3 regions of the Rhizobium sp. P1_E1 genome follow, and region 2 is predicted to be linked to each of the others. Evidence: riboswitches for the same ligand, from Rfam matches in the RefSeq annotation. Region 2 holds a riboswitch; each other region holds the start of a gene.
What was found. A riboswitch is a leader RNA that binds a small molecule or an ion and turns the genes downstream of it on or off. The one in region 2 is predicted to bind FMN.
Positions count from the first base shown of each region.

Region 1: it holds a riboswitch for FMN, as region 2 does, so the genes downstream of both, ribN (riboflavin transporter RibN) here and AC1D1Z_RS09725 (6,7-dimethyl-8-ribityllumazine synthase) in region 2, are expected to answer to the same signal.
Region 3: it holds a riboswitch for FMN, as region 2 does, so the genes downstream of both, ribB (3,4-dihydroxy-2-butanone-4-phosphate synthase) here and AC1D1Z_RS09725 (6,7-dimethyl-8-ribityllumazine synthase) in region 2, are expected to answer to the same signal.

Region 1 covers NZ_JBFUAY010000012.1:63,426-76,061, forward strand. Annotated here, with positions in the region: gene AC1D1Z_RS07455 (NADH-quinone oxidoreductase subunit C) at 1-1, opposite strand, end outside; gene AC1D1Z_RS07460 (NuoB/complex I 20 kDa subunit family protein) at 20-604, opposite strand; gene AC1D1Z_RS07465 (NADH-quinone oxidoreductase subunit A) at 595-960, opposite strand; tRNA gene AC1D1Z_RS07470 (tRNA-Asp) at 1,207-1,283, opposite strand; tRNA gene AC1D1Z_RS07475 (tRNA-Asp) at 1,368-1,444, opposite strand; tRNA gene AC1D1Z_RS07480 (tRNA-Val) at 1,848-1,923, shown strand; gene AC1D1Z_RS07485 (hypothetical protein) at 2,025-2,423, shown strand; gene AC1D1Z_RS07490 (hypothetical protein) at 2,830-3,042, shown strand; gene AC1D1Z_RS07495 (glutathione peroxidase) at 3,154-3,702, opposite strand; gene AC1D1Z_RS07500 (hypothetical protein) at 3,836-4,189, opposite strand; gene AC1D1Z_RS07505 (class I SAM-dependent methyltransferase) at 4,355-4,960, shown strand; gene AC1D1Z_RS07510 ((R)-mandelonitrile lyase) at 4,966-5,367, opposite strand; gene AC1D1Z_RS07515 (aldo/keto reductase) at 5,610-6,596, shown strand; gene AC1D1Z_RS07520 (esterase-like activity of phytase family protein) at 6,670-8,880, opposite strand; gene ribN (riboflavin transporter RibN) at 8,964-9,872, opposite strand; FMN riboswitch at 9,957-10,111, opposite strand; gene hupB (DNA-binding protein HupB) at 10,236-10,511, opposite strand; gene lon (endopeptidase La) at 10,718-12,636, opposite strand, start outside.
Region 2 covers NZ_JBFUAY010000018.1:14,863-21,043, forward strand. Annotated here, with positions in the region: gene ampC (class C beta-lactamase) at 1-366, opposite strand, end outside; gene AC1D1Z_RS09715 (LysR family transcriptional regulator) at 490-1,374, shown strand; gene AC1D1Z_RS09720 (VOC family protein) at 1,493-2,182, opposite strand; gene AC1D1Z_RS09725 (6,7-dimethyl-8-ribityllumazine synthase) at 2,357-2,791, opposite strand; FMN riboswitch at 2,870-3,012, opposite strand; gene AC1D1Z_RS09730 (SRPBCC family protein) at 3,256-3,702, shown strand; gene AC1D1Z_RS09735 (GCG_CRPN prefix-to-repeats domain-containing protein) at 3,936-4,247, shown strand; gene AC1D1Z_RS09740 (hypothetical protein) at 4,362-4,586, opposite strand; gene AC1D1Z_RS09745 (adenylate/guanylate cyclase domain-containing protein) at 4,790-5,908, shown strand; gene AC1D1Z_RS09750 (winged helix-turn-helix domain-containing protein) at 5,982-6,181, shown strand, end outside.
Region 3 covers NZ_JBFUAY010000052.1:8,481-21,116, forward strand. Annotated here, with positions in the region: gene AC1D1Z_RS18550 (transketolase) at 1-117, opposite strand, end outside; gene AC1D1Z_RS18555 (ABC transporter permease) at 324-1,304, shown strand; gene AC1D1Z_RS18560 (sugar ABC transporter substrate-binding protein) at 1,422-2,351, shown strand; gene AC1D1Z_RS18565 (sugar ABC transporter ATP-binding protein) at 2,380-3,858, shown strand; gene AC1D1Z_RS18570 (SDR family oxidoreductase) at 3,881-4,669, shown strand; gene AC1D1Z_RS18575 (hypothetical protein) at 4,705-4,845, shown strand; gene AC1D1Z_RS18580 (glucose 1-dehydrogenase) at 4,940-5,722, shown strand; FMN riboswitch at 5,915-6,113, shown strand; gene ribB (3,4-dihydroxy-2-butanone-4-phosphate synthase) at 6,240-6,875, shown strand; gene AC1D1Z_RS18590 (SDR family oxidoreductase) at 6,962-7,729, opposite strand; gene AC1D1Z_RS18595 (DMT family transporter) at 8,058-8,966, shown strand; gene mobA (molybdenum cofactor guanylyltransferase MobA) at 8,976-9,605, shown strand; gene mobB (molybdopterin-guanine dinucleotide biosynthesis protein B) at 9,602-10,123, shown strand; gene AC1D1Z_RS18610 (ATP-binding protein) at 10,175-12,322, opposite strand; gene AC1D1Z_RS18615 (ATPase domain-containing protein) at 12,297-12,636, opposite strand, start outside.

The sequences.
Region 1 (12,636 bases), on a different contig from region 2:
TATGCCTTGTCCTTAACCCTTAGCGTTCGATCGTGCCGGTACGCCGGATCTTCTTCTGCAGCAGAAGCACGCCGTAAAGCAACGCCTCTGCCGTGGGGGGACAGCCCGGCACGTAGATGTCGATCGGCACGATGCGGTCGCAACCGCGCACCACCGAGTAGGAATAGTGATAATAGCCGCCGCCATTGGCGCAGGAGCCCATCGAGATGACATAACGCGGCTCGGGCATCTGGTCATAGACCTTACGCAGCGCCGGCGCCATCTTGTTGGTCAGCGTGCCGGCGACGATCATCACGTCGGACTGGCGCGGCGAAGCGCGCGGCGCAAAACCAAAGCGCTCGACGTCGTAACGCGGCATCGACAGCTGCATCATTTCGACGGCGCAGCAGGCAAGGCCGAAGGTCATCCACATCAGCGAGCCGGTGCGGGCCCAGTTGATCAGCTCGTCGGTCGAGGTGACGAGAAAACCCTTGTCGGCAAGCTCGTTGTTGATCTCACCGAAAAATGGGTCGTTGCTGCCGATCGGCTTGCCGGTCGAAGGATCGATGATCCCTTTTGGCTGCTGTGCGACGAGCGGCTGATTGCTCACAGGGGCTACTCCCATTCCAGGGCTCCCTTCTTCCATTCATAGATAAAGCCGATGGTCAGCACGAGAAGGAAGACCATCATGGACCAGAAGCCGAACCAGCCGATGGCGCCGAAGGAGACGGCCCAGGGGAAGAGGAAGGCGACTTCGAGGTCGAAGATGATGAAGAGGATCGACACGAGGTAGAAGCGGATGTCGAACTTCATGCGGGCGTCGTCGAAAGCGTTGAAGCCGCATTCGTAAGCCGAGAGCTTTTCCGAATCTGGCGCTTTGAAAGCCACGGCGAACGGCGCGATGAGCAGCGCCAGACCGATCACGAGCGCAATAGCAATGAAGATAGCGATTGGAATATAAGAACTGAGTAGTTCAGTCATCATGTTCATCCCTGCTTGCCGGAGACGCCAGGTGGCGCATTTGGGCAAATGCCCGGCAAGCGAACGTGCGTTGCAACAAGCCGTGGTTAGCGCAGCCGAAGCCCCGGCGCAAGACTTTTACAGAAGCAATTCGACGAGTAGCCGAGGGACACTATCAAGCACATGCAATGATGTCGCGACAAATCCGCGCAAGCCGCTTCAGCGCGCATGCCTGACCACTGGAAACTGCATAGCTTTCAAGAGAAATGGCGCGAGTGACGGGGCTCGAACCCGCGACCTCCGGCGTGACAGGCCGGCACTCTAACCGACTGAGCTACACCCGCGCATTGATCGGCCATTTTGCGGCCGCGAGGAAGAAGAGAACCGGACAAACGACAAATCGCATTTGCGTTTTACAAGACTTGAAATGGCGCGAGTGACGGGGCTCGAACCCGCGACCTCCGGCGTGACAGGCCGGCACTCTAACCAACTGAGCTACACCCGCAATTCATTTCAAGCAGTCCGGATGCCTTCGCACCCTCTCCAAAACGGCTGCCCGTTTCGATGAGCGGCTAACTACGGGGTTCGCCTTTTAGTGTCAAGCAGGTTTGGAGACAAAACCATGACAGTCCGTGAAATGTTTCTGCGGGTTGGGTGCCAGACGAACAAAAGCCGGCACTTCCGTCTTCCGCAGCGATGCTCAGGCGCAGACGCAGCGCCTTCGAAACGGACATGCTCGCCGCCCTCCCCTCACTTTTCCACAGCCGAGCCAAACCTAAGCGGCATTGAAGACACGGGACCACCGCCAAAAAAATCAAAAAATCTTCACAAACACTCTTGCGGTTTTGCCGCGATCCGCATAGATCACGGCCACCAACGCGGCAGGCCGATCCGGCTTCGTTTGCGATGGGCGATTAGCTCAGTTGGTAGAGCGCCTCGTTTACACCGAGGATGTCGGGAGTTCGAGTCTCTCATCGCCCACCATTTTCAATCTTTCCTGCTGCTTGTTCATCGGAATTAGACTCCCGAATTAGCTCGCTAATCCGATCAGGATCTGCGCAAGGTGTTTTGTCAGGAGACACCTCATGAAAACCGTTGCCATCATCTCTACGCTGCTTCTCGCCAGCGTGGCTGCGCCGCCGTGCATTGCCAGAGAGCCAGCGCAAGAGGTGTTCCTGTCTGCCGGGGATCAGGCGATTACAACCTCGGGAGAAACCCCGGCGCGTGAAGCCAGAACATATCTGCTGAGAATGCAGTCAGATCTGCCGATTAATTTTTCGGTCGATGCCGACAATTCGGCCTGCAGCTTGGAAATCAGCAAAGCCAGCCAGCGCGGCGTCTTAAGCACCATCAGCCGATTCCCCGCGTCTTTCAGAGACAGCGGTCAAAGTGGCGATAAATATACGTTTTCGTTTTTCCAAAACCGCGTTTCATTTATGAGCGGCGCCCGGTGCGCCTTCTCATTTTCTCTCACGCAGAAGTGACTGTGGGGTGATGGGCATCCCTCGCCGTTTGGAGGACGCCCATCGTCTGCCATTTCATGGCGATTACATCCACGCCGAAAACCCTCCCGCTGCCTATCGCTTCGTCACGACTCTCCGTATCCGGTGAACTGGCTGCCGATGCCCCCGTTCGGCGGCACACCACGGCCCGAGTTGTGGGCAGGACTGCGTTCTCGAGGCAGCATGCGGCACGACGTTCCGGCGCAGCAAGGCGTGCATCCCGGCAGCTTCAGATGCGCGCCGTCCCGCCAGCGCTCCGTAAAACGGACTACTCCCAGCCACCGCGCCACCTCCTATTGGGCGAATGGATAGGGGCCGGCAAAAGTGGGAGAATTCGCCGCCCGGAAAGTCTCCGCGCTTGAAGGTTCATCACGCCTGGAGGTGTGCCATGAGGACCCTGCGCTCCGCATTGATGCTGTGCATCGCGATTGCCCTTGGCACGCCAAGTGCCACATACGTCGCCCTGCCCGGATATGCATTCAAGACGAATCCGACATGCCAGCGCCACGAACCAAAGACGAAATTCGACAGGAGGTGCGACTGGCCGAGGGTGGGCTTCAAGAACTTTACGCCCCCGCTTGTGACCGTGCTTGGGATCTGAGGATCTTGGAACGGCGCCGGATGCGCTTTCTCTTTTTCTCCGACTGAGATGTGAGAGCGTGATCGGGGTAGTGAGCATCCCGCTGTCCGGTGGGTGCTCATCGCCCACTATTCATCCCTTCGCCAGTTCTTTATCCACAGCGGAAACCAGCCGCGAATCGTCCGCCGTCACGTCAGGCGCGAAACGGGCGGCGACTTTGCCGTCGCGGCCGATCAGGAATTTCTCGAAGTTCCAGAGGATGTCGTCCTCATTTCCGCCTGTCATGCCATGGGATTTCAGGCGTTCGCGCATCGGGCCGTCACCCGTCGTCGCGACACCCGACTTGGTCAGCTGCCGGTAAAGCGGGTGCTGGGCCTCGCCCTTGACCGAGATCTTCGAGAAGATCGGGAAGGTGACGTCATAGGTGCTGGTGCAGAAATCGAGGATCTCGGCGTCGGTGCCGGGCTCCTGACCCTTGAAGTCGTTGGCGGGGAAAGCTGCGATGACGAAGCCGCGCTCGCGCTTTTCCCCATAGAGCTTTTCCAGCCCCTCATATTGGACGGTCAGCCCGCATTTCGAGGCGACATTGACGACCAAGAGCACCCTGCCCCTGTATTCGTTGAGCGTGGTCTCACGACCATCCACAGTCTTGACCGGGATATCCAGCACGTTGCCCGTCACGGGAACCTCCAATTTCGTAAGGATATGTTTCGCCCAAGCTTACCGATATCGCCGCCGTTGTCATCAGCGTCGGGATCAACTTGGCTTCCACAGGACGCCGGTGCGGCTTCCGGCCGCACCGGGCCTTAGCACCTCAGGCGGGAGACGTTTCCTTCACGTCGTCGAGCAGGAAGTGCACGACGAGATAATCCGTCTTGTAATGGCGGCCACTGTCCGACACGGAATCGACGCTGCCGCCGTCCTTCGGGTGCCAGGCGTGGTAATGGGGATTGGTGGTGATCAGCGTGATGGCCTTGCCATCTCTTTCACCAAGCCGGAAGCGCATCTCGGCGAGCGGCCAGATCCGCTCGTAATCCTGCATGGTGATTCGCGCCTTCAGCGCCTTGCGCTGCAGCGGCGCTTCGCCGGCCTCGGCTGGTGTTTCCAACATCACCTCCTCAGCTCCGCTGATGATGGCGTTGAATTCTTCAGGCCACATGCGTCTCATGAAATCGCTCCTCCCGAGGCTTTTTCGTCAGTTCACAGATGGAACTTAGCGGTTTGTCCGAAAGAAGCAAATTCCTGTCATGCGGTTGTCATCGGTTCCCGCTGCTCCTACCTTCCCGTCAAACCGCATCAGGGCCGTCAGTCGCCCGCAATCCCGAGATCAGAAATGAAGACACGTGAAGAAAGGCAGGCGCTCCGGGCGAGCATGCCGCGCACCCCGCTCAGCGCCCATCATATGGAAAACGCCCGGCTGCTGCCGGATCGCGGCGAATTGCTTTTTCGGATCCCGAACGGCGGCATCGGCGTCGAGGTCGGGGCAGCCTTTGGCGAATATACGGCGGAGATCCTGGAAAAGAATCGCCCGGCGCAGCTCTACCTCATCGATCCCTGGTCAATGGATCGCTACAGCTCCGGGCTCGATGCGATCCACACGAATTTCGCGGCCGAGATCGCGGCCGGCCGGCTGCATCTGATGCAAGGCACATCGCTCGACAAGCTTGCCGAATTCGAGGACGATTTCCTCGATTGGGCCTATATCGATACCGACCATTCCTTCGAGCTCACCTGGCAGGAACTCCTGCTCTGCGAAAAGAAGGTGAAGCGGACGGGGCGTATTGCCGGGCATGATTTCTGCACCGGCAATACGGTCAAGCCGATCGTCTATGGCGTCGTCGAGGCGGTCACCAAATTCTGCAAGGATTACGGCTGGCAATTCGAGTTCCTGACGGTCGAATCGCACGCGCATTTTTCCTATTGCCTGAAGCGGCTCTGATCAGCTCACATTTTACCGGAATATTGCTCGTCGCTGACCTTTTCCATCCAGTCGACGTGGCTGCCGTCCAGCGCTTCATGGATGGCGATATGCGTCATCGCCGTGTCCGGGGCAGCGCCGTGCCAATGTTTTTCGCCTGGCGCGAACCAGACGGTATCGCCGGGGCGGATCTCGCGGATGTCCTCGCCCCAGCTCTGGGCGAGGCCCTTGCCTGATGTCACGATCAGTGTCTGGCCGAGCGGATGCGTATGCCAGGCCGTGCGGGCGCCGGGTTCAAAGGTGACGGAGACCGCCCTCGCCCGTGCCGGCGCCGGCGTTTCCATCAGCGGATCCTGGCGAACGGCGCCGGTGAAATAGTCGGCCGGTGGCTTCGTCGAGGGGCGAGAGCCGGCGGGTTTGATCTCCATGATCTTTCCTTTTCCATTCATTGCGGTTGAAGCCTTATATCGCGACGATATTTCATCGAGGCGACCAATCAAAGCCGGATCGGCAATTGCCGCGGAGTCACCCGCCTGATAGTTCCAGTGGCTTTCATCACCAAAGCGCGTCGCATCGTGCTTGATTCATGCGATGCGCTTTGGCTCTTTGTTTTTATGCATGTCGCTGTCCCCGCACACTTCCGGGCGACATGCAGTAGGGAGGATTTTTCATGAAACACCATGCTTTTGGCCGCATGCCCTTCACCGTCACCAATGTCGGCTTCGGCGCCTGGCAGATCGGCGGCTCCTGGGGCGATATCAGCGAGGCCGACGGACGCGCGGCGCTCAATGCCGCGCTCGATGCCGGCATGACATTCATCGATACGGCTGACGTCTATGGCGACGGGCGCTCGGAAAAGATCATTGCCGACGTGCTGAAGACGCGCGGCGGTGTGCGTCCGATGGTCGCTACCAAGGCGGGCCGCCGCCTCAACCCGCATGTCGCGGAAGGCTACACCAAGGCTAATCTCGAAGGCTTCATCGACCGCAGCCTGACGAATCTTGCCGTCGACAGTCTCGACCTCGTGCAGCTCCACTGCCCGCCGCGTGAGGTGCTTTACCAGCCGGAGGTCTTCGAGGACCTGAACGCGCTGCAGAAGGCCGGCAAGATCAAGGGTTACGGCGTCAGCGTCGAGAAGGTCGAGGACGGTCTGAAGGCGATCGAATATCCCGGCGTCGTCAGCATCCAGATCATCTACAACATCTTCCGCCAGCGCCCCGATCACCTGTTCTTCCAGGAAGCACGCCGCAGGAACGTGGCGATCATCGTCCGCGTACCGCTCGCCAGCGGTCTTCTCTCCGGCAAGATCACCCGGGACACACATTTCGCCAGCGACGACCACCGCAATTTCAACCGCAACGGTGAAGCCTTCGATGTCGGCGAGACCTTTGCCGGCGTGCCCTTTGAGGTCGGCCTGCAGGCGGTGGAAGAGGTGCGCAAGCTGGTGCCCGAGGGCGCCACCATGGCCGCCTTCGCGCTCCGCTGGATCCTGATGAGCGACGCCGTCACCGTCGTCATCCCCGGCGCGCGTAACGCCGAGCAGGCCAAGGGCAATGCGGCTGCTGCCAATCTGGCGCCGCTTTCGGCCGATGTCATGGCAGCAACGCGCGAGATTTACGAGCGGCTGATCGCGCCGCATGTGCATCAGCGCTGGTAGGCGCCCAATACTCCGAGACGAAAATGGCCGGGTTTTCGCCCGGCCATTTTTATGTCGTGGAACTTTCAGAAGCTCAGTTGGTGCCGACCAGGTCAACCGGAAAGAACAGGGTCTCGCCGGAGGAGTCGCTGACGCCGTCATTGTCGGTGACCGCATAGGGCTTGCCCGATGCGTCGAAGGTGAAGCCTTCAAGCTTGTCCAGCACGTAGCCGTTGGTCGCGGTCTTCAGCTCACCGAGGAAGTCGTGGGCTTCGGTCTTCTTGACGACCGGCAGCTCGCCGCCGAGCTTGGCGGGCTTCAGGTCCGATATCGCGACCTTGTAGAGCTTCTTCAGCCTGGCGGCATCACCGACGAGGTTGTCGCGCTCGATGATGTAGACGCTGTCGCCCTGGGCCGAGATTTCCGACAGGCCGACCCAGCCGCTTTCCGTCTTGTCGAGCGGATAGCGCACAGCACCCCATTCCCTCTTCTTCGGATTGTAGGAGACGAGCTTGACGAAGCCCTTCTCGTCATCGCTCCACTCACGCTGGACCGCCATCCAGAGCGTCGCATCGTCGCCGGTGCCGACAATGGTCACGCCTTCAAAGCCGTAGCGGATTTCGTTGGCGACGAGCTCCTTCGGCAGGGCAATCTCGGCCTTGATGTCGCCCTTGGCATTGACGTTGTAGAGGGCATGCGGAACGAGACGCTCGCTGTAACCTTCCGAGGCGAGCCAGAAGGAGCCGTCGGCAGCAGCCGCGATGCCTTCGATGTCGAGCTTCTGGGCCGGGGCGCCGTCACGCTTGACGACGAGGGCGTCGGTGATGACGGCCGGCTTCTTGCTGGCATCGATCGTGTAGATCGTCGGCTGCGAGCCCAGAACGCTGTCGCTGACGGCGTAGAGCATGCCCGGCTTGCCCGGAACGGCGGCGAGACCCGAAAGGGCTGCAAAGCCGATCGGATTGCCGTCCTTCTCGGCGGAGACGATCTGCGGATAGGCCTTTTCGCCTTCCGAGCGCTCGTAGATCATCACATGCGAGCGCGCGCCGCCATCCTTTCCGAGGTCGAGTTCGTTGGCAGTCACGAGGAGATTGCGCTTAGGGATGGCGATCGCGCCTTCCGGCGAAATGCCGGACGGCAGCAACTGGACGAGTTCGGGATCGGCACCGGTATCCTTATAGACGCCGACGACCGAAGCACGCTCGGCGAGCAGGAAGAAATACTGATCGTCCCCGAACTTGGCGGCTTCGAGGCCTTCCGGCTCGACGCCCTTCGATCCTGACCGGCTTTCCGGATAGTGGCCGATATGGGCGACGGCGCGTTCGAAGGATGCGCCCGATTCGTAGAGAAGCTTGCCCGTCTTGTCGAAGATGGTGAAGCCGCGCGAGCCGCCCTGGTAGTCGCCTTCATTGGCGACGACGAGGCGGTTGTCGTCCAGCCACTTCACGGCGTCGGGTTCGCGCAGCACGCCTTTGGCTTCGCCCGAGAATTTCAGGGCGCCGTCACGCTTGGTGTCGATACCGGTGAGATCGACGCTGCCGGCGGAGAAATGCGTCTTCACTTCAGCCGTGTTGGCGTCGATGATGACGATCTCATTGTTTTCCTGCAGCGTCAGAGCAATCTCGTTCAGGCTGTTGAAGGCGACGAATTCCGGCTCCGGATCCTCCGGGGCGACGCCGGCAAGCCCGGTCAGCGCCACGTGCTTGATCGTGCCGCAATCGACGGTGCCGTTCCTGACCTGGAAGACGACGAGGTCGCCAGCCGGCATTTGCGGGATCTTGCCGTCATTGACCTTTTCGTCGCGCTCGTTTTCGATCGCGATGGTGCCGAGCGTCTTATCCTTGTTGAGGGCGATCGAATCCGGCTGGCCGCCGAGATCGCAGCTGTTTTCGATCTTCTTGGTCGCCACGTCGACGATGGCGAGACGGCCCGAGGGCTTCGCCTTGTTTTCGGAAGTGTTGACGGCAACGAGCGCCTTGCCGCCGCTCGAGGTGACCGATGTCGGCTCGCCGTCCATCATCACCGCGCCGCCGGCCTTCGGAGCCTTGGCATCGGTAATGTCGATGAAGCCGATCGCGCCGAGCGGGCTGTCGCTATAGATCAGCGTGTTGCCGTCGTCGGTCGCGGTGATGATTTCGGCGGAGCTCACCGAAAGCTTGTCCTTGTCAGCCGGCAGGTTCTGCGCAACCGGGAAGGAAGCGATGCGATTGAAAACCGGTTCGGCCGCGGCCGGAAAGGCAACGGATGCGAGAAGCACGGCAGCGAGCGCTGCCTTGCGCGATGAAATTGTCATGAAATCCCCCATGTGTCGAACATTCGAAACAGGAGTTTTCTGCGCGAGCGGCATGACAGAGGCATGACAGAGGCGACATTTTGCGCCAGACCACATCAGGCTGGTTTGCGCTCCCGGCGCATCTCGTTTCGCATGATGAAGAGCGAGGCAGACAGGATGAGAGCTGCTCCCAGCCAAAGGTAACCCGCCGGCGCATAGCCAAAGAACAGCCAACCGGCCAGCACGTTCAACGGCAGCTTGAGATCATCGAACGGCTGGACGTAGGCGGCATCGGCTGCGGCATAGGCAAGCGTCAGGAAATACTGCGCTGCGGCGGTCAGCAGCCCCGCCAGCAAGAACAGGGCAAGCGTTGCGCCCGTCGGCACTGCAAAACCTGCCGCAAGCGCCAGCCCGCCGTTTATCGGGGTCAGCAGAACGAGCAGCCAGACGGTGATCGTCTCCGGTCGTTCAATGCCCGTCAGGCTTTTGGTGATCAGCGACGAGGCGCCCCACAGCATCGCCGAGAGCACAGGCAGGAGTGCCGCCCAGCCAAAGCCGTCCGACCATGGCTGCAGGATGATCATCGCTCCGGTGAAACCCGCCGCCGTCGCGGCCCAGCGGGCCGGGCCGACGCGCTCACCGAGGAAAAGCCGGGCACCCAGAATGATGAAGAAGGGCGAGGTCATCACCAGTGCGATCGCCTGCCAGATCGGCACGGCGGCAAGGCCGGCGACCCAGGCCTCGACGCCGAGCGCGGCAAGCGCGACGCGCGCGAGGTGACGCCAGGGATAGTGCGTGCGCATCGCCGCGAGGCCGAGCCTCTTAAGGAACGGCAACGAAAACAGGAAGGCGAAGCCATATTGCCAGAAGGCTGCCGACGCCGAGGGAAAGGCAAGCTTCATCGTCAGCCATTGGGTGACGACGTTGAGAAGCGAAAAAGCAATGCCGGCAAGCACCATCCAGAGTGCACCGACAACGGCGCGGGACGGCGAGACTGCAAGGGAAGTCTGATTCATGTCTTTCATCCAAAACAGGGACCAACATAAATCAGGACGCATGAGGCACGGACACGAGCGACATGGCGGATCCCTGCCCTTCGCACGGCCAACACTCATTCTCTTCCATCCGGACTTTAACCGTCGGCTCCGGAATCGCACCGGATCTGCTGACCCTTCCCCCGCTTGGACATGAGGGAAGGCGCTCGCGGGCTCGAGCCGAAACTCTTACCGCCGGTGGGGAGTTTCACCCCGCCCTGAGAACAGAAATGTCGTAGATCAAAGCCCGCGCGGCGGCAAGAGTGTTCCTAAAGCAAAAGGGGTCCGGCAAAGCCGAACCCCTCTCAAATCCTTCACAACCGGTCTCGTTTCCGGCTGACGGATAATATCAGATCAGCCGTTGACGGCGTCCTTCAGGCCCTTGCCAGGCGTGAATTTGGGCACGTTGCGAGCCGGAATGTCGACTTCAGCGCCCGTCGACGGATTACGGCCCTTCGTTGCGGCACGATGAGAAACGGTGAAGCTGCCGAAACCCGCGAGGCGGATGTCGCCCTTGTTCTTGAGTTCAGCCTGGACAACGTCGAAAACCGCGTCAACAGCGGAAGCCGCGTCAGACTTCGTCAGCCCTGCCTTTTCGGCTACTGCGGACACGAGTTCATTCTTGTTCATGTTTCCACCCCTTTCTAAATGGTATGAAACGACTCAAAAGTAAGCTAGGCGCAGAATAGGTTTCATCAGGCCCGCCGAAAACCCAAAAGCCCTGCAAATCAAGGAAAAGCAAGCGTCTACATGACGTTTTCACAAAAAAGGCTGGCGTTTCCGCCAGCCTTTTTGCGTGTTTTGCCCCAATTGGGCGTAAATGTGGCAAAGGCCACTCAATGCGCTATGGTTGCGCCTGTCTCATCGAGGCCTTCGACCGTTGCGATGACGGGCGTTTCTACCGTGCCGTCCCATTCGATCGGCTCCGGTCGCCGGATCAGCGCATGCTTGATCACCTCGCCCATGCGGGATACCGGGATGATCTCCATGTTGTTCTTCACGTTATCGGGAATCTCCGCCAGGTCCTTGGCGTTTTCCTCCGGAATCAGCACCTTCTTGATGCCGCCGCGAAGCGCTGCGAGCAGCTTTTCCTTGAGACCACCGATCGGCAGCACACGACCGCGAAGGGTGATTTCACCGGTCATGGCCACATGCCTATCCACCGGGATGCCTGTCATGATCGAGACGATCGCGGTTGCCATGGCGACGCCGGCCGAGGGGCCATCCTTCGGCGTCGCGCCTTCCGGCACGTGCACGTGGATGTCGCTCTTGTCGAAGCGCGGCGGCTCGATGCCGAAATCGACAGCGCGCGAGCGAACATAGGAGGCCGCTGCCGAGATCGATTCCTTCATGACTTCCTTCAGATTGCCGGTGACCGTCATGCGGCCCTTGCCCGGCATCATCACGCCTTCGATGGTCAGCAGCTCACCACCGACTTCCGTCCAGGCAAGACCGGTCACGACGCCGACCTGATCCTCGCCCTCGGCTTCGCCATGGCGGAAGCGCGGGACGCCCAGGTAGTCGGAGATGTTGGCAGCCGTCACATGAACGGCCTTCGTCTTGCCCTTGATGATCTCGGTGACCGCCTTGCGGGCGAGTTTCATCAGTTCGCGTTCGAAGTTGCGGACGCCGGCTTCGCGGGTGTACTGCTGGCTGATCGCCATCAGGGCGTCGTCGCTGACCGAGAATTCTTCCGGCTGCAACGCATGTTCCTTGATGGCCTTCGGCAGCAGGTGCCGCTTGGCGATTTCGCGCTTTTCATCCTCGGTGTAGCCGGCGATACGGATGATCTCCATGCGGTCCATCAGGGGCGCTGGAATATTCAGCGTATTTGCCGTCGTGATGAACATCACATCCGACAGGTCGTATTCGACTTCCAGATAGTGGTCCATGAAGGTCATGTTCTGCGCCGGATCGAGCACTTCCAGCAGGGCCGAGGACGGATCGCCGCGATAATCCTGGCCGAGCTTGTCGATCTCGTCGAGCAGGAAGAGCGGGTTGGACTTCTTCGCCTTCTTCATCGACTGGATGACCTTGCCGGGCATCGAGCCGATATAGGTGCGGCGGTGACCGCGGATTTCGGCTTCGTCACGAACGCCGCCAAGCGCCATGCGGACATACTCACGGCCGGTCGCCTTGGCGATCGACTGGGCGAGCGAAGTCTTGCCGACACCCGGAGGGCCGACGAGGCAGAGGATCGGGCCCTTGATCTTGGTGGCGCGAGCCTGCACGGCCAGATATTCGACGATGCGCTCCTTGACCTTGTCGAGACCGAAGTGATCGGCTTCGAGGATCTTCTCGGCATTGTTGAGATCGGCCTTGATCTTCGACTTCTTGCCCCAGGGGATCCCGAGCAGCCAGTCCAGATAGTTGCGCACGACGGTGGCTTCCGCCGACATCGGGCTCATCTGACGCAGCTTCTTCAGTTCCGCATCGGCCTTTTCACGGGCTTCCTTGGACAGCTTGGTCTTGGAGATGCGCTCTTCCAGTTCGCTCATCTCGTCGCGGCCTTCCTCGCCGTCGCCGAGTTCCTTCTGGATCGCCTTCATCTGTTCATTGAGGTAATACTCGCGCTGGGTCTTCTCCATCTGGCGCTTGACGCGCGAGCGGATGCGCTTTTCGACCTGCAGGACCGAGATCTCGCCTTCCATGAAGCCGAGGGCCTTTTCGAGGCGCTGCTTGACGCTGGTGGTCTCCAGCATCTCCTGCTTCTCGGTGATCTTGATCGACAGATGCGAAGCGACCGTATCGGCGA
Region 2 (6,181 bases):
GGGGCTTCCCTTCATCGATGGAAGATATTTGCTTGCCTTGTCCGACAGCGAAAGTCGGCCGGTCACCTCAGCGTAGGATGTGAGGGTCACTGTAAACGTTTTGCTGATTGACCCGAGTTCGAACATGGTGGCCGCAGTGACGGGCTTGTCGGTGTCCTTCGACACGACGCCGTAGTTGAAGATGTGGTCCTCTCCGTCAACGGTAATGGCAACGGCCATGCCCGGGATGCCGTATTTATCCATGATCGGTTTGATCGCGTTGTCCGAGATGGCTTGCAGTTTCATCTCGTCAGCCGCAAAGCCATTTGAGGAAATGCATGTCGCGACCAGGGCGGCTGATAGAATTCCTATCCAATCAAGCTTCATTTTTTCATCCTCCAGACGCGGTTCAATCAGCGCAAAGGCGCATGAGGACGGCATTTAATGGCACTGTTTTGCGGCAGCAAACGATGATATCTCGGAGGAGATACAAGAAAATCTAGGGCTAAGATGGTTCGGCAATTCCTCCCTTTGAATGGCTTGAGAGCCTTCGAAGCTTCGGCGAGACATCTCAGCTTCACCCGCGCCGCAATCGAACTTTGCGTTACTCAGGCCGCCGTAAGCCAGCAGGTCAAAAGCCTGGAGAAGCGATTGGGCGTTGCGCTTTTCCAGCGCCTCCCAAAGGGTTTGAAAATCACCGCGGAAGGTGAAGCTCTTTTGCCAACGTTGACCAATTCCTTCGATCAAATGGCAATCACGCTGGACAGGATTGAAGCCGGGCAAGTTCGGGAATTGCTGTTTTTGGGCGTGGTTGGAACCTTTGCTGTCGGCTGGTTATTGCCAAGGTTTCCGGATTTTCAACAGCAGCATCCATTCATCGACGTGCGCATTTCGACAAACAATAATCGCGTCGATATGGCCGCTGAGGGGCTGCATTTTGCCATTCGCTTCGGCAGCGGCTCCTGGCACGGCACAGAAGCACTGCGTCTGTTCGACGCTCCGCTTTCGCCTCTGTGCACCCCCAGACTGGCAGACCGTTTAAGATCGCCCGCAGATCTTGCCGAAGCGACGCTTTTGCGGAGCTATAGGGCCGACGAGTGGAGTACCTGGTTCGAGGCCGCGGATGTTCCGCCGGCGGCACAGGTCAACGCAGGGATCGTTTTTGACTCTTCCCTCGCCATGATGGAGGCGGCCATGCAAGGATTGGGAATTGCTCTGGCGCCGCCGTCGATGTTTTCCAGGCATCTGTCATCAGGGGCTATATTACAACCTTTTCCCACGACCATATCATTGGGCAGCTATTGGCTGACTCGACTTCAATCAAGGCCGCCAACGGCAGCCATGCTCGCATTTTCCGATTGGATAACGTCGCAGATCTCTTCCGCATCTCAATGACAGCTTCTGGCGGATCGCGATCCTCGACCTGACGAGGCATAGACACGATAAAACATTTCGGTATGGCGCGCGCCATACCGAAATGCCCTTGCTTCTCAGAGGATGTTGCCGCCTTTGCCTACAAGGGAAGCTGCTTGCCGGCCTGTTCGCTGACCATGTATTCGGCGTACCAGTCCGGCCAGCCTTCGTCGTGCTTGCCGCCGTTTCGCTTCTCGTGTTCACCATGGGCAGTTGCCGCACGGCGGAGTGCTGACGCAAGCTCGGTCGACGTCGTGAATTTCGTCTCGTCGGCGTCGATGCGCCCCGGCAGCCGCGTGGTGACTTCCTGGAACAGCCAGCCGTTGCCGTCGGGATCCTTGAATGAGGCGAAGGAGCGATAGCTGCGATGATCGGGATCGCGGCCGGCGATCCGCAGGCGGCCGAACAGATAGGGTTCGTCCTTGCCGGCATAGACGCCGGCAGCGTCATGGAACACTTCGCTGACCTCGATGCCGCGGGCGATGAGATCGCGGCGAGCGGCCTCGATGTCGGAGACGATCAGGTAGAGCCCCTGGGCGGAACCGGGGGCCGCGGCGGTGACGTTCTTGCCGAAGATGATCGCGCAGCCGGAGCCGGGCGGGGTAAACTGGATTACACGGAAATCGGCATCATTGGCGAAGTCGGCGTCGAGCCGCCAGCCCAGGCCGTCGTAAAAGCGTTTGGCGCGATCGACGTCGGAAACGGGGATGACGACCACCTCGAGCTTGGTGTCGACGGGCTGTGTTCTCGGGGTCTCAATGGGGGTTTCACTGCGCATTGCATTGCTCATCTTCAGCTCCTTGGGGTTTTGGATGCGTTAAGAATGGCGATACATGTCAGTGGCCAGTGGACCACAGTGCGGTGAGGCCGTCGAATCAATTATTCTGTCTGGTTTGGCCGTGTAGCGGAGTTGTATCGAAGCGGCGGGACTGTTCCCGCCGTCTTCTGTTCGTCGAACCGCTGACTACGCGGCAAGAGCGGCGCGGGTTTTGCCGATCGTCAGAGCTGCCTTTGCCGCTTCACGGCCTTTCTCGACGAAGTGCGCGCGGTAGATCTGCTTGTGATGCTCGGTTTCCTGATACTGGTGCGGCGTCAACGACACCGACAGCACCGGCACGCCCGTATCCATGCCGGCGCGCATCAGCCCATCGACGACGGCCTGGGCGACAAATTCGTGGCGGTAGATTCCGCCGTCGACGACGAAGGCGGCGGCAATGACGGCGCCGTAACGCCCGGTTGCCGCAAGATCGCGGGAAAGCAGCGGCATCTCGAATGCGCCGGGAACATCGAACACGTCGACCTGCTCGGGCGGAACGAGCTGGTAGAAGCCATCAAGGGCGCGGTCGACGATGTCGGCGTGCCAGCTGGCTTTGACGAAGGCGTAGCGGGTGGGTGTCACGGTAATCTCCTTTGGCGAACAGACACATCACCCAAGGCGATCACGAACGTCCCCGACAGCCGCAAGGGCGGCAGGAACGCACGTTCTCTTTCATCCGGACTATGACCGTCGGCTCAGGCATCTCACCTGATCTGCTGACCCTTCCTGAGAAGGCGCTCGCGGGCTCGCAATCAAAATTGCATACCGCCGGTAGGGACTTTCACCCCGCCCTGAGAACGGCACGAACAATAGGGGGAAGGCGGCGGGCTGGCAATAGGTCGAAATGCTTTCGCGGCCGGAGCTGGATCAGAGCTCCCCAAGCGGCGATTTCGCTCGTTCGTCGATGGCGACCGGCAATCCCTCTTGCGGAGGAGGGGCATGCGCCTACATGCTCTCTGTGAGGACATCTAGGTCAGAAATACCACGACAAGACAGGACGCGCTGTCTCCGCCTGGGCGGGGCCGTGACAACCATGGGAGAGAGTGATGCCAGAATTTTTCGTCGTTCACCGCGAGGCGCATATCGCGGCGCCGCCGGCCGCGGTGTTTGCGCTGATGACCGATCCGGAGAAGATCCTGCGCTGGATGGGAACGGAAGCGCAGGTCGAGCCGCAGCCCGGCGGACTCTATCTCGTCAACGTCACCGGCGCCCGCTTTGCGCGCGGCTCGTTTCGTGAAGTGGTGCCGGTTCATCGCCTTGCCTACAGCTTCGGCTGGGACGGCAGCGAGGTGGTGCCGCCGGGGTCGAGCCTGGTCGAGATCGATCTGATCGAGCAGGGGGGCGGAACGCTGTTGCGGCTCACCCATAGCGGCCTGCCCAGCGCCGATCAATGCGCCGGCCATGCGGAAGGCTGGGCGCATTACCTCGGGCGGCTGACCGAAGTCGCCGCCGGGCGTAGTCCAGGTCCCGACCCATTTTACGGCAGGACGTAGCCCAGCGTTTCCACCTTCGACATCGCGCGCTGCCAGAACAGGATGATTTTAGGCTGGATCGGCCCAAAGTCTGAATCCTGTTCTAAATTAAAGAGTTAGAGCATAAGGTCGTCCGAAAACCGCTCACACTTTTCGGCATCATGCTCCAGCGCCAAACATGAACGCGCAGTTCATCTCCAGTTCAATTTAGCGGCCATAAAGTGGGGACGGCTGGATTGAAAATGGAGTTCTCGATGAAAGCGCTTTCTATCGCGGCCGCCTTGCTCGTTGGCGGCCTCTCGATCGGCACAGCTGAGGCGACGCCGATGGGGACAATCAATGTCCAGAGCAATGTCACAAAGGTCGACTACGCCTGCGGTCGCGGCTGGCATCTGACGCGCTGGGGCGAATGCCGGCGAAACTGGAGACGCCCGCCGCCGGTAGCTTTCTACGGTGGTCCGCCCCGCTGGGGCTGGGAGCGGCGTCACCGGGATTGGGATGATGGCCCGCGCTGGCGCCATGAGAGGCGCTGGGATCGCGACCGGCGTTGGCGGGATGACGACTAAAGGTCTCGCTTAGATGTAATGGATGAAGGCCGGAGCGATTTTCGCCCGGCCTTTTCTAATGAAACAGCTTCGCCGACGCTGACAGCCAGCGTTCTCCCGATTTGCCCGAGAGGGTCAGATCCTGCCGACGAGCCAGTGCTTGTCGTCGATCAATTCCTCGAGCTCGATGGGATCCTTGACGCCGAATTCGAACCATTCGACGAGTTCTTTCGCCTTGCGGCTGCTCTCCTCCGCCGTCAGCTCGACCTGATACCTTTCGCACCATCGCCGAAGGATCGACGTCAGCAGCGTCATGTCATTCCCATCCAGCGGATCTTTCGGCCAGAATATCGTGCCCATCGTACCCCTCAATCACACGATGACGAACGGCCCTATAATGGAATCAAAGTCGCGCAAGTTTAAAGTGTTTATTTTTTGTTTTCCACCGTGGCGAATGGCTTTCGACAGGGAGCGGACGTCCTTTTTCGAACCCGGGGATGACCGCAAGCGGTCACTCCGGGGATGTCCTTGCGGCCGCCCCGGTGAGCGTGCGATGTTAAGCCATGGATCTGCCGTCCCCCCTTGCCTGGCTGATTGACGAGGCCGGCGCCTCGCCTGGTCCCGAACGGTTTCTGGCCGAACTCGGGCGCCGGCTGCTGGCCGATGGCCTGCCGCTTTCCGGTGGCGCGCTGACGCTTTCGGTGCCGCATCCGATCATCGCGCGGCGCACCTGGCTGTGGCGGGCCGAGACCGGTGCTGTCATCGAGGCGTTGGCCTTCGCCGCGGCTCCGCAGAGTGAGGCCGGGCGCGAGTGGCTGGCCGGGTTGGGACCGGTATGGGAGGATAGGATCGGGCCTGTACAGGACAATCAGATATCTGACAGACCGGTGCTCGGCTGGGCGGGTATCGCCAATGGGGCGGGGGCCGGTGCATTCGGCCCGGCTGAGGCTGGCCTGCTGCACGAGGTCGCGCGTTTTGCTGGAGCGCCGCTCGCCGCCTTGGCGGCGCGGGAGGCGAAGGCCGCGCTGCTTGAAGCCTATCTCGGCCGCCGCAGCGCCGCCCGGGTGCAGGCCGGCGCCCTTGCCCGCGGCACCGGCGAGACCATCCGCGCAGCCCTTCTCTGCGCCGATCTGCGCGACTTCACCGCGCTCTCCGAAGTGACCGAGCCTCACGTGATGATCACCGCACTGGATGCCTGGTTCGACCGCGTCGCCGGCGCCGTGCATGCCTTCGGGGGCGAGGTGCTGAAGTTCATCGGCGACGGCGTGCTGGCGATCTTTCCGGTCACGGCTACGTCGAGCGAGGGCGACGCCGCTCGAGGGGATTGCGAGGCCTGCGAGGCAGCACTGCGCGCGGTCGCCGCCAGCCGCGCCGGCATGGCCCATCTCGATCAGGTGCGCCAGGCGCAGGGGCTGGCGCTGCTGCCCTTCGGCGCAGCATTGCATTTTGGCGAGATCCTGTGGGGCAATATTGGTGCTGCCGACCGGTTGGACTTTACGGCCATCGGCCCCGCCGTCAATCTGGTCAGCCGGCTGGAAGGGCTGTGTAAGCCGCTCGGCCGAAGCGTGCTGATCTCGGGCGCGGTTGCGGCGAATACGGCGACGGCACTGATGCCGCTCGGAGAGCACACCTTGCGTGGCATCGCCGACCCTTGCGCGGTCTTCACCCTGCCTGAGGATTGAGCTGCGGACAGGGCAGTTGCATTTATGCAAAGAAAGCTTTGCAAAGATATCTTTGCAATAGTAGGCTTCCGGCATGAAAAATCCGCGCCCGCAGCCTGCTCAATCCGTCACCGCACCCCGCACCCTCAGCCGTGTCGTGCCCGATCCAACCGCGCTGAAGGCGCTGACGCATCCTGTCCGGCTGCGCATGCTCGGCATGCTCAGGCTCGATGGCCCCGCCACCGCGACGCAGCTTGCGGCGCGGCTCGGGCTGAATAGCGGCGCGACCAGCTA
Region 3 (12,636 bases), on a different contig from region 2:
CAAAATGTCGATAACCGACATCTCCCCGCCAATATGGCCGGCGCCCGCTTCAAAGACCGCCTGGAGATCGCGCAATCGGATCTCGCGAGCGACCCGCTCGAGTTCTGTCGTATTCATGGATTCCTCTCATGCATAAATATTCAGTTATCAATATTTTTGCACAAGACACCGATTAGTCAAGCCCCTTAAGCGGTGCACCGGCAGTTGCAAGCCCAGAAAATCCTATTGACAGCCGAAAGGCAACTTGTTAATGAATTTTCCAGCATCGGTGAATATTTATTCTTCGAACGAATTAGCGATCAGCCTACGCATAGGGAGGAACAATGGTGGCGCTTGATATCAATGAACACAGGCTTTCGTCCGGCGCCTGGTTGAGCAAGCTCAAGGGCGCCACCGGCCCACTCGTGGGGCTGCTCGCGCTTTGCGTCTTTCTGAGCGTCAGCACCGACACGTTTCTGTCGGTTCGGAACGGCCTCAACATCCTCGATCAGATCACGGTTCTCGGCATCATGGCCGTCGGAATGACCTTTGTCATTCTGATCGGCGGCATCGATCTCTCCGTCGGCTCGGCACTGGCTCTTGCGATGATGGTCATGGGCTGGACTGCGAATGTCGCCGGCCTACCGCTGCCGGTCGGGATCGCTTTTGCTCTGGTCGCATCGGGCGTTTCGGGGCTGATCGTCGGACTACTGGTGACGCAGTTCAGGGTTCCAGCGTTTATTGCCACTCTTGCAATGATGTCCGCGGCTCGCGGCGTCGCAAATATGATCACGGACGGCCAGCAGATCGTGGGATTCCCCGACTGGTTCATGATGCTGGCAATCGATCGCCATTTCGGCGTGTTGACCGCCACTGTGTTTCTCATGCTGGCGGTTGTTCTTGCGGCGTGGCTTTTCCTGCACTTCCGGTCCGAAGGTCGCATGCTCTACGCGGTGGGAGGAAATCCGGAAGTCGCTCGGCTGGCGGGTATCAACGTCCCGCTCGTGACGATTGGCGTCTACGTCGCAAGTTCAGTCCTTGCGGGGCTCGCAGGCATCGTACTCGCCGCCAGGCTGGACTCCGTCCAGCCGTCCAGTGGTCTGGGCTATGAGTTGGACACCATCGCTGCGGTCGTCATCGGCGGGACTTCACTCTCGGGGGGCGCGGGCGGTATCGGAGGAACACTTATCGGTGTTCTTATCATCGGCGTCCTTCGCAACGGGCTCAATCTTCTCAACGTCTCGCCCTTCCTGCAGCAAGTGATCATCGGCATCGTCATCGTGCTCGCGGTCGGCGCGGAGACTATTCGTCGGCGTCGCGCCTGACGAACGGGGTCCGCCGCGTCGGCGGGCCTGGAATTCCGCTCCAAGGGTTTGGGGCGGATCAATACCCCGAGGGGGAGGACATACCCGAGGGTTCCATCAAACAACGGAGGAAATACAATGAAAATAGCGCGCACCATGCTCGCGTCTGCTGCACTGCTCGGCCTCATGCTCGGCCCCGTACACGCGGCGGAACTGAAGAAGCTCGGCTTGGCCGTTGCCAACCTTCAGGCAAACTTCTTCAACCAGATCAAGCAATCGGTCGAAGCCGAAGCCAAGAAGCGCGGCATCGAAGTCATCACGGTCGACGCAAAAGGCGACGGGCCGACACAGGTCAATCAGATTCAGGACCTCCTGACCCAGAAAATCGACGCGCTGATCTACATTCCGGCAGGTGCGGCCGCTGCGACCGTTCCGGTCAAGCTCGCGAAGAACGCTGGTATTCCGGTCGTGAACGTTGACCGCAACGCCGAGGGAGCACCCGGCGATACATTCCTTGCAACGGATTCCGTCGCGTCTGCCAAGGCCGTGTGCGACTACATCCTGAAGGAAGCCGGCGGCAAGGGGAAGATGGTCATCATCCACGGCCAGAAGGGCACGACGCCGGAAGTCGATCGTTCGAAGGGCTGCGCTGAATCTCTCAAGGCATATCCTGATGTCAAGGTTGTCGCCGAGCAGTTCTCGAACATCTGGAGCCAGGACGAAGGATTCCAGATCATGCAGAATATGCTGCAGGCAAATCCGGACGTTTCGATCGTGTTCGCCCAGGCCGACGGCCTCGCCCTTGGCGCCGCACAGGCGATCAAGGTCGCCAATCCTTCCCAGAAGATCGTGGTTGGCGGCTTCGATGGTGACACCGCAGCTCTCGAAGCGCTCAGCAAAGGCGTCTTCAACGTAACTGCGACCCAGCAGACGCAGAAGATGGGCCGCGACGCGGTTGAAAACGCCGCCAAGCTTGTCGCCGGAGAAAAGGTGCCGCCGGTCCAGCTCATGGATGCCACGCTGACAACCAAAGAAAACGTCGCAGGCTTCATCGCCAACCATCCGTAATGAAGTTGAGGTCTTGAGGAGGTGTGCCATGACTGATCCAGTTCTTTCCCTGAGGGGCATATCCAAGTGGTATGGGCCGCTCCAGGTTCTGAAGAATGTCAGCTTGGACGTCTATCCGGGCGAAGTGGTTGCACTTCTCGGTGAAAACGGAGCGGGCAAGTCAACGCTATCGGGCATCATCGCCGGGTCCCGCACACCGTCTGAAGGATCAATGACCTGGCTGGGGCAGCCTTATGCCCCAGCCACCCCAAGGGAAGCGATCGACAAGGGCGTTGTCCTGATCCACCAGGAGCTGCAGCTTCTGCCGCAACTGTCGATCGCGGAAAACGTCTTCATCGGACGCTGGCCGATGAAGAACGGCGTCGTCGATCGTCCCCAAATGGTTCGCCGAGCCCAGGACCAGCTCGCTCGCTTGAACCTTCACATACCCGCAACGCGGACAGTCGCCGGCCTTTCCACAGCAAATCAACAACTCATCGAGATCGCCAAGGCGCTGGCTCTCAACGCAAAGCTCCTGATCCTCGATGAGCCGACAGCCGCCCTTGGCGGCGCGGAGACGGAAGCTCTTTTCGAACAGGTTAGAAAGCTTCGGTCAGAGGGTGTCGGCATCGTCTACATTTCCCACCGCATGGAAGAGATCAAGCGAATAACCGACCGGATCGTCGTTCTTCGCGATGGCGAGCGCGTGCAGGAATTCTCCGACAGCGCGACACCGGTGCGAACGATCGTCGAGAGCATGGTTGGACGCCCACTTGACCGCTTGTTCCCTGCCCTGCCGGTTCCGACAGACCATCCAGTACTCCAGGTGTCCGGGCTGAGCTCGCCGGACAACTCATTCCGTGACGTTACCTTCGATGTGCGCGCCGGGGAAATTCTCGGGATCGCCGGATTGGTCGGCGCCGGCCGCACGGAACTTGTCCGCGCCATTTCGGGCGCGGACCCAATCAGTGCAGGTTCGATCAAGCTGGAAGGCGAAGAACTCAGGCTGCGCGATCCGGCGGACGCGATCGCCAAGGGCATCGTGATGGTCCCGGAAGACCGCAAGGAGCAAGGCTTGGTTGTCGGGCACCGGATCGGCGAGAACATTATATACGCCAATCTTGACAAGCTGGGCGGGCGTTGGATTACGCCGCGCGTCAAGCGCTCGTTTGCGGAGAAGGCAGTTGCCAAGTTCGGCGTAAAGGGCCGTGCGGAGCAATATGCCTCGGACCTGTCCGGCGGCAACCAGCAGAAGGTCGTCATCGCGAAATGGCTGATGCGCGATCCTAAGGTCGTCGTACTCGACGAACCGACGAGAGGCATCGACGTCGGCGCCCGAGCGGGCATCTACGACATCATCGTCAATCTTGCCAAACGGGGCGTGGCGGTCATCGTCGTAAGCTCGGACCTCGAGGAAGTTCTCGGCGTCTCCAATCGCATTCTCGTGCTTGCGCAAGGCAAACAGGCAGGCATTCTCAATCGTGACCAGGCAAATGACGTTTCGGTCATGGAGCTAGCCACCATCTAAACAGACAGAGAAAGGAAGAGCGGTGTCCGACATCACTCTGAACGCCCCGAAGCTTTTCGATCTCAGCGGCCAGGTTGCCATCGTTACCGGAGCCGGCAGCGGCATCGGGCAGCGCATTGCCATCGGCCTTGCACAGTGCGGCGCCGACGTGGCGTTACTCGACCGTCGAACCGACGACGGGCTGGCCAGGACGGCTGAACATATTCGCGCCGCTGGCCGCCGTTCGATCCAGATCGCGGCTGATGTCACGAGCAAGTCTTCCCTTGGAGAGGCAATAGCACGGACCGAGGCAGATCTCGGCGCATTGACACTTGCAGTCAACGCGGCGGGCATCGCTAACGCGAACGCAGCGGAAGAGATGGAGGAGGACCAATATCAGACGTTGATGGATATCAACCTGAAAGGCGTCTTTCTTTCCTGCCAGGCAGAGGCTCGCGCCATGCTGAAGAATGGACGCGGCTCCATCGTCAACATCGCTTCCATGTCGGGTGTGATCGTAAACCGAGGACTGAGCCAAGCGCACTATAACGCCTCCAAGGCGGGCGTGATCCATATGTCGAAGTCTATGGCGATGGAATGGGTCGACCGCGGCATTCGCGTCAACACCATCTCCCCCGGATACACGGCAACGCCCATGAACACCCGTCCGGAGATGGTTCATCAGACCAAGCTCTTCGAAGAGCAAACGCCAATGCAGCGAATGGCAGCGGTGGACGAGATGGTTGGCCCGGCAGTGTTCTTGCTGTCGAATGCGGCAAGCTTCGTGACCGGCGTCGATCTTCTCGTCGACGGCGGTTTCTGCTGCTGGTGATGGCGAGGCGAAAGCTCATTGCCGGCAATTGGATAATGAACGGTCTCGCTTCCTCCCTAGCTGAGATCGAGGCGCTGAAGGGAATAACGGGCAAGACGGCGTGCGATATCGTCGTCTGCCCGCCCTTCACGCCGATCGAACGGGCTGTCGAACGGACGGCGCCCAAGACTGCCTGAATTCGCCAAGACTATCTCGGCAACCGCTTGAGCTCCAATAATCATCGCAGGGCAGGTCACGCCCAGATTTGCTGTTTACCGGGAAGGAAAGAGCATGAAACGCTTCGAAGATAAGACGGTCGTGATCACGGGAGGCAGCCGCGGCATCGGCGCTGCCATCGCCAGACGCTTTGCGCGCGAAGGCGCCAATCTCGTCGTTTCGGCCAACGAGGAGCTGGTCCACGGCGTTGCCGAACAGATCCGGGCCGAAGGCGGCAAGGCGATCTCCTTCATCGGCGACGTTACCGACAAGGCAAGCGTCAAGGCCCTCTACGATGCCGCCGAGAAGGAATTCGGCTCGGTCGACGTCTCGATCCAGAATGCCGGCGTCATTACCATCGCCCGGGTCGAGGACCTGACCGAAAACGAGTGGGACAAGGTGATGGCCGTCAACACCAAAGGCGTTTTCCTCTGCGCTCAGGAGGCGATATCAAGAATGCGCAAGCACAAGCGCGGCGGCCGCATTATCAACACCGCTTCCGGCCAGGCCCGCGATGGCTTCATCTACACCCCGCATTACGCCGCCTCGAAGATGGGCGTCGTCGGCATCACCCAGAGCCTGGCCAAGGAAGTCGCGACCGAGAAGATCACCGTCAACGCCTTCTGCCCCGGCATCATCGAGACCGACATGTGGGCCTATAACGACCAGGCCTGGGGCAAGCTGCTCGGCAACTACGCCCCCGGCGAACTGATGAAGGAATGGGTCGCGGGCATCCCGATGAAACGGGCCGGCTCCGGAGAGGATGTCGCCGGCCTGGTCACCTTCCTCGCCAGCGATGACGCCGCCTATATCACCGGCCAGACGATCAATGTCGACGGCGGCCTGATCATGTCCTGATGCATGTCGCCTAAAAGTGCGCAGTGGTTTGGGACAACGACATGCATGGAAGGATCAAACCACCAACGAAGCACGGAAGGCGAGCCGGTCGTCGCCTCCATGTGAACAGTGTGTCCATCGGCGTTAGGGCAGCTTTGCATTTTTGCCCGGTCGAGTGACCTTGCCATCCGCCTGTTTTTGATCCTATCTTTGAAATGTTCTCAGGGCGGGGTGCAATTCCCCACCGGCGGTATCAGGAGCAATCCTGGAGCCCGCGAGCGCTTCCGGCACCACAGCGCCGCGCGTCTTTCAGACGCGCAAACGACGCTGTAGCACTTTGAATTGCTGGAAGGTCAGCAGATCCGGTGAGATGCCGGAGCCGACGGTATAGTCCGGATGGAAGAGGACAACACGGGCAGTCGCACTCCATCACGGAGTCGGCTGACGTTTGTTCGCCCAAGGGCAGAAGGCTCGCTCACGGATTGAGCCGAGCAGACCATGTCAGTACGCTGACATAACCCTTGAAAGGCCAGACAGCATGACTATTGCAACAATTGAAGATGCCATATCAGCCATTGCCAGCGGCAAGATGGTCGTCGTCGTTGACGACCAAAACCGGGAAAACGAAGGCGATATCGTGGTCGCGGCCGATGCCGTTACTCCGGAAACAATCGCCTTCATGATGACCCACGCCCGCGGCCTCGTCTGCATTGCCATGGAAGGCGAGCGCCTCGATGCGCTCGATATTCCGCTGATGGTGCCCAACAACACGGAATCGCACAAAACCGCCTTTACGGTCTCGGTCGATTATCTCAAGGGCACGACGACGGGCATCTCGGCTGCCGACCGCGCCGCCACCGTCCGCGCCCTCGTCGACGATCGCGCAAAGCCAGATGAATTCGCCCGCCCCGGTCACATCTTTCCGCTGCGCGCCAACCCCCGCGGCGTGCTCGGCCGCCCCGGCCATACCGAAGCCGCCGTCGATCTCGCCCGCCTCGCCGGAAGGGTCCCCGCCGGCGTCATCTGCGAAGTCGCCAACGACGACGGAACCATGTCCCGTCTGCCCGAACTCACGCTCTTCGCCGAACGCCACAACCTACCCCTCGTCACCATCGAGGATCTGGTCGCCTACCTCGACCGCCAGGCGGAAAGAGACATACGCGAAGTCGCCTGATCGATGCCTTAGTTGCGGCGGCATAGCCCGCCGCAACAAAGAACGTGCCGCAGTGATGACACTGACGGCACCTTCCCTTGCCGGTCCTATGTCCGGCTGATCGAAACCCCACCATCCGCCAGCATCGCCGTGCCGGTCACGAAGCTCGACATGTCGGAGGCGAGGAAAAGCGCCGCATTGGCGATCTCTTCGGGTTGCGCCATGCGTTTCAGCGCATGCAGCCCCTCCACGAAGGCGAGCACCTCCGGCGTGGCATCCGGCGCGTTGGTAATGCTGGCGGGTGTGTCGGTGCCGCCGGGAAGCAATGCGTTGACGCGGATCTTCTGCGCTCCGAGTTCAGCGGCGAGCACTTGCACGAAGCCGATCAGCCCCGCCTTGCTCGCCGCATAGGCGGCCATGCCAGGCATGCCGACGGTGTGGCCGACGAAAGTCGAGGTGAAGATCAGCGATCCGCCGCCTTTTCCCATCGCCGCCGACTGGTGCTTGGCGCCGAGGAAGGCGGCGGTGAGATTGGTCTCGATCGTCTCGCGCCAGCCCTCCAGCGACAGCCCGGCGACCGGCCCCATCTCACCGAGGATGCCGGCATTGTTGAAGGCGATGTCGAGCCGGCCGAAACGCGAAACTGCCGTCTCGACGAGCCTTGCCTGCAGCGCCTCGTCCCTGACATCGCCTGATATGGCGACGGCCTGACCACCCTCCGCCTCGATTTCCGCGATGATGGCATCGAGCGCGTCCTGCCGCCGGCCGGTGACCACGAGCTTGGCGCCCTGCCGTGCAAAGAGTTTCGCCGCCGCGCGGCCGATGCCGGAACTTGCGCCGGTGATGATTGCGATCTTGTCGTTGAGAAGTGTCATATCGATCTCTCCTGGGTTGTTGCGAGACCTGAGATGCTCAAACATCAGGCGATGCAGCCACCCGTTTCCCGAGCAGGACGAGAAAAACGCCTATGGCCGAACCGGCAACGCGACGGCGCGTCCTCATCGACGCCTTGATCGCGGCGTCGGAAATATCGGAATTCACGTTATAAAACAGGCACTTGTCTAGACTTCCACCCACACGCCTGCGTTGACATCAGCGCCATTGTGCACCGCATCATCGATTTATCCCTGGTGTGACATTCATCCGATTCCCTTCATGCATCTTCGCGACTAAAAGGAGCGCACAGGTAACGGGAATCTCTTCATGCCGCGGTCACGCAATACTGAGGGCGCCATCTATATGAGCATGGCAATGGCCGGCTTTTCCGCGAGCGACGCTCTGTCCAAATCGGTGATCGCCTATATGAACGCCGGCGAGATCATGTTCCTGCGCGGTCTCTTCACCAGCCTGCTCGTCTATCTGATTGCCTGGAAAATGGGCGCGCTGCGCTCCTGGCGCATCATGCTGCAGCCGATGATCATCTTCAGGATCATCTGCGAGACGCTCTCCGCCGTCACCTATATCACCGCGCTCGGCATGATGCCGATCGCCAATGCCTCGGCGATCCTGCAGTCGCTGCCGTTGGTCGTCACTTTCGGTGCTGCGCTGTTCTTCGGTGAGCCGGTCGGCTGGAGGCGCTGGTCGGCGATCCTCGTCGGCCTCGTCGGCGTGATGATCATTATCCGCCCTGGCCCGGAAGGATTCACCGCCGCCGCCCTGCTCTGCGTCGCCGCGGTGCTGACGACGGCCGGCCGCGATCTCGCCACCCGGAGCATCAGCCCGGAAATTCCCTCACTGATGATAACCGTCATCACCGCCATATCAGCCTCCTTCTTCGGCGCGCTGCTCATCCCGCTGCTCGGCGGCTGGCAGCCGGTCAGCGCTAGCGCACTTGGGCATCTCGTGCTCGCATCGGTGCTGGTGCTCGTCGGCTACCAGTCGGTTATCCTCGCCATGCGCACCGGCGAAATCTCCTTCGTCGCGCCGTTCCGCTATACCAGCCTGATCTTTTCCTCTCTGCTCGGCTTCCTCTTCTTCGCCGAAGTGCCTGACAGCTGGACGCTCGTCGGCGCTGCGATCGTCATCGCCTCCGGCCTCTATACGTTCTATCGTGAGGCCAAGCGCCGCGTATCGCCGATCGCGCAGGAATCCGCGCCGCGCGCGCCGGTCTGAGGAAGGATGATGGCTGAATTCTCGCTTGGCAGATCTGATATAGCAGGCGTCGTATTGGCCGGCGGCCGCTCGCAGCGCATGGGCCGCGACAAGGCAGGCGTGATGCTCGGGGCCGAGAGCCTGCTCCACCATGTGCTGACCCGCCTCTCGCAGCAGGCCCCGCTCGTTGCCGTCAATGCCGATGCCGCCGCCGAGGGCGTGCCTGTCGTTCCTGACCGTTTTCGCGGTAAGGCCGGGCCGATGGCCGGCATCCATGCAGCCATGGTCTATGCCGCCGGCCTGCCCTCGATCACCCATGTCGTCACCGTCTCGGTGGATTGCCCGTTCTTCCCGGCCGATCTCGTCGCCCGGCTGGCGGCAGCGATCGAGCACCCGTCGCAGATCGCCATTGCCGCCTCCGAGGGCCGCAGCCATCCCGTCTTCGGGCTGTGGCCGGTGACGCTGGCCGCCGATCTCGAAGCCTGGATCACCACCGACGAGAAGCGCCGCGTACGCGACTTCCTGTTACGGCATGACGTTACGGAAGTGGCGTTTCCGCTGCATCCGACCCGCGCCAGCCTGCTCGACCCTTTCTTCAACATCAATACGCCCGACGATCTCGTCGAGGCGGAACGCTGGCTGGAGGCCCTTCGCGGATGACCGCACCGAAAATCTTCGGCATCGCCGGCTGGAAGAACTCAGGCAAGACGGGGCTCGCCGTCCGACTGGTGACGGAGTTCACCCGCCGCGGCTACAGGATCTCGACGATCAAGCACGCCCATCATGATTTCGACATCGACAAGGTCGGGGCCGACAGCTACCGCCACCGCCAGGCCGGCGCCCACGAGGTCACCATCGTCTCCGGCACCCGCTACGCCATCATGCACGAGCTGCGCGGTGCCCCCGAACCTGTGTTCGAGGAGATCCTCGCCCGCCTCGCCCCCTGCGACCTCGTGCTGATCGAAGGTTACAAGCGCGAGCCGATCCCGAAGATCGAGGCCCGCCGCCTGGAGGCGGCAAATCGTGAACCGTTGGCACCAAGCGATCCCCATATCTGCGCTATCGCCGCCGATCATGCCGTCACGGATACGGCCCTGCCGGTCTTCGATCTGGACGACACGGGCGCCATCGCCGATTTCATTGCTGGCATCGTCGGCCTTGGACAGGCCAAGGCATAATTCTTAAATCGGAATCGAATTAAGGACAAAATGATGCAGCGCTTAAAAGTGTTACAGCGTCCTTTGCGCGCCTGAAAGGACGCGCGGCAGTGGAGGCCCTGAGCCCCGTGCACCACTGCCGGACCTGAGAAGCTGAATTGTTTCGCTTGCCATCGCCTTGGCGATTTCCTTGGCGAGCTGAGCCTGATCATAGGGCTTTGCCAATCTCGGAAGATCGATATCGGTGCCGGCGGGAAGATCGGCGTAACCTGTCGCCAGCACGATCGGCAATGCTGGATAAATCTCCCTTGCGGCCTGGGCAAGCTGTGCGCCGGTCATACCAGGCATCGAATAGTCGGTTATGACAAGGTCGAAATGCTGACCGCTGCTGATCAGTTCCAGCGCCTGCGCGCCGGAGTTTGCTTCGACGACCTCGTGGCCGAGATCTTCAAGCATGTCGACCGAACTCATGGCGATCAAGGCATCGTCATCGACCAGCAGGATCTTCAGTCTGGATGCAGCTTGCGGAACGGGCAGTTCCGCTTCGATCACCCGCTCGGGGCGCTGTTCGGTTGCCGGAAGCCACAACTCAGCGGTCGTCCCGACCCCAAGTTCGCTTGTCAGACGAAGTGCGCCATTGAGCTGAACGGCAAGCCCGTGGATCATCGATAAGCCGAGGCCCGTGCCCTTTCCGAGTTCCTTGGTCGAGAAAAACGGATCGACCGCCTTCTTCAGCGTCTCCGCGTCCATGCCGGTGCCGCTATCGGCCACCGCCAACACAAGATAGGCGCCCTTGTCGAGAGTGCCGTCATCGCCGGCCACCTGCGCATCACGCAGCGATATGGACAGCGTCCCGCCATCCGGCATCGCATCGCGGGCATTGACCGCAAGGTTGAGCAGCGCCAGTTCGAGCTGGTTCGCATCGACCAGCGCCGGCGGCAGGGTTGCCGGCAGGATGGTTTCGATGCTGATCGAGGATCCCACAGAGCGCCGCAGCAGATCTTTCATGCCGGAGACCAGCTCGGCCAGATCGATCGGCTTGACCTGCAGATCCTGCTGTCTGGCAAAAGCCAGCAGCCGCTGCGTCAGCGCCGCCCCGCGCCGCGCACCCTGAATCGCCCCGTCGACCAGGCGCGTCGCCTTGGCATCTCCGGCAACATGCTTGCCGAGCAGCTCCAGATTTCCGAGAACGACCATCAGCAGATTGTTAAAATCGTGTGCGACGCCGCCGGTCAGTTGGCCGATCGCCTCCATCTTCTGCGATTGGCGAAGCTGCTCCTCGGCTCTTTCACGCTGGGCGACTTCTTCGAGCAGGGTCTGGTGAGCGGCGTTGACCTCTTTGGTCCGCTCCCTCACGCGCTCTTCGAGGTTTTCATTGAGCCGTCTCAGATTTTCCTCAATGGTCTTGCGGACAGTGGTATCGGAGCAGACGCCGACGAGTTTCATGGCGGAACCATATCTGTCGGAATAAAGCTGCGCGTGGACCTCGGTCCAATGCAGCGATCCATCCGGCCAGATCGTCCTGTGCTCGATCGAATAGTCGCGTCCAGTATCGATCGTCTGGCGCAACCGTGCCAGCACAAGATCCCGGTCGTCGGGGTGGATGCTTGCGATCAGATCGTCGCGCGTGACATCGTCATCCGGCCCTCGGCCGAAGACCGCCTTGCAGGTGGCTGAAGCAGACAGGGCCATCGAGGACAGCTCCAGCTCCCACGCCCCGAGACGACCGGCGGCAAGCGCCGTCTGCAACCGTCGCTCTCCCTCGCCCAGAGCCTCGAGCCGGGCTCGCGCTTCATATTGGCGCAGGCGCCCCTTCAATGCGGTCCGGGCAACGCTGATGAAGGAGGTCGCATGGAACGGCCTTTCCAGGAAGGTGACGTTGCCAAGAACCTCGGAAAGCCTGGCAGCGGCCGGATTTCGTTCAGGTCCGCCACCACGTGTGGTGAGCACGATGAACGGTAGGTCAGACCAGCTCGGCTGGGCCGAAACCCAGGCGGCGATCGGCTTGAGATCGCTCGAGCGAACGGCCTCCTCCGTCAGGACGCCAAGCGCGACGTCATCGCTGAGCGATGACGCGAACATAGGCAGGTCGGTGGTGGCAATCGATGCCAATCCGGCCTCATCGACCAATGATCTCGCCACCCAGGCATCGCGACCGACGGGGGTGTAGATCAATGCTTTCGGTTTGCCGGAATTAGGAATTGCCGCTATCCCCGCCATCGGTCGCAAGGAGCGGCGTTGAGGTCGTGACAAATTCGGGAACGCCGCGAAGCACGCCCTGGAACCCGACGAGAGGATCGCCGAACCTCAAGCCGGAAGCGTCTATGCGATACTCCCGGATGGTGTCCTCGTGAAAGCCGGTCCTCTTCTTGATCACCGAGACTGCCCGCCGCACCTTTCCGGCCGCCTCGAAGTAACGCAGCAGAATGACGGTATCGGCGAGATAGGTAACGTCGACAGGTGCCTTCATGTCACCGACCAGCCCGTGCTGGGCCACGGTGAGAAAGGTGTTGGCGCCTTGCCTGTTCAAATAT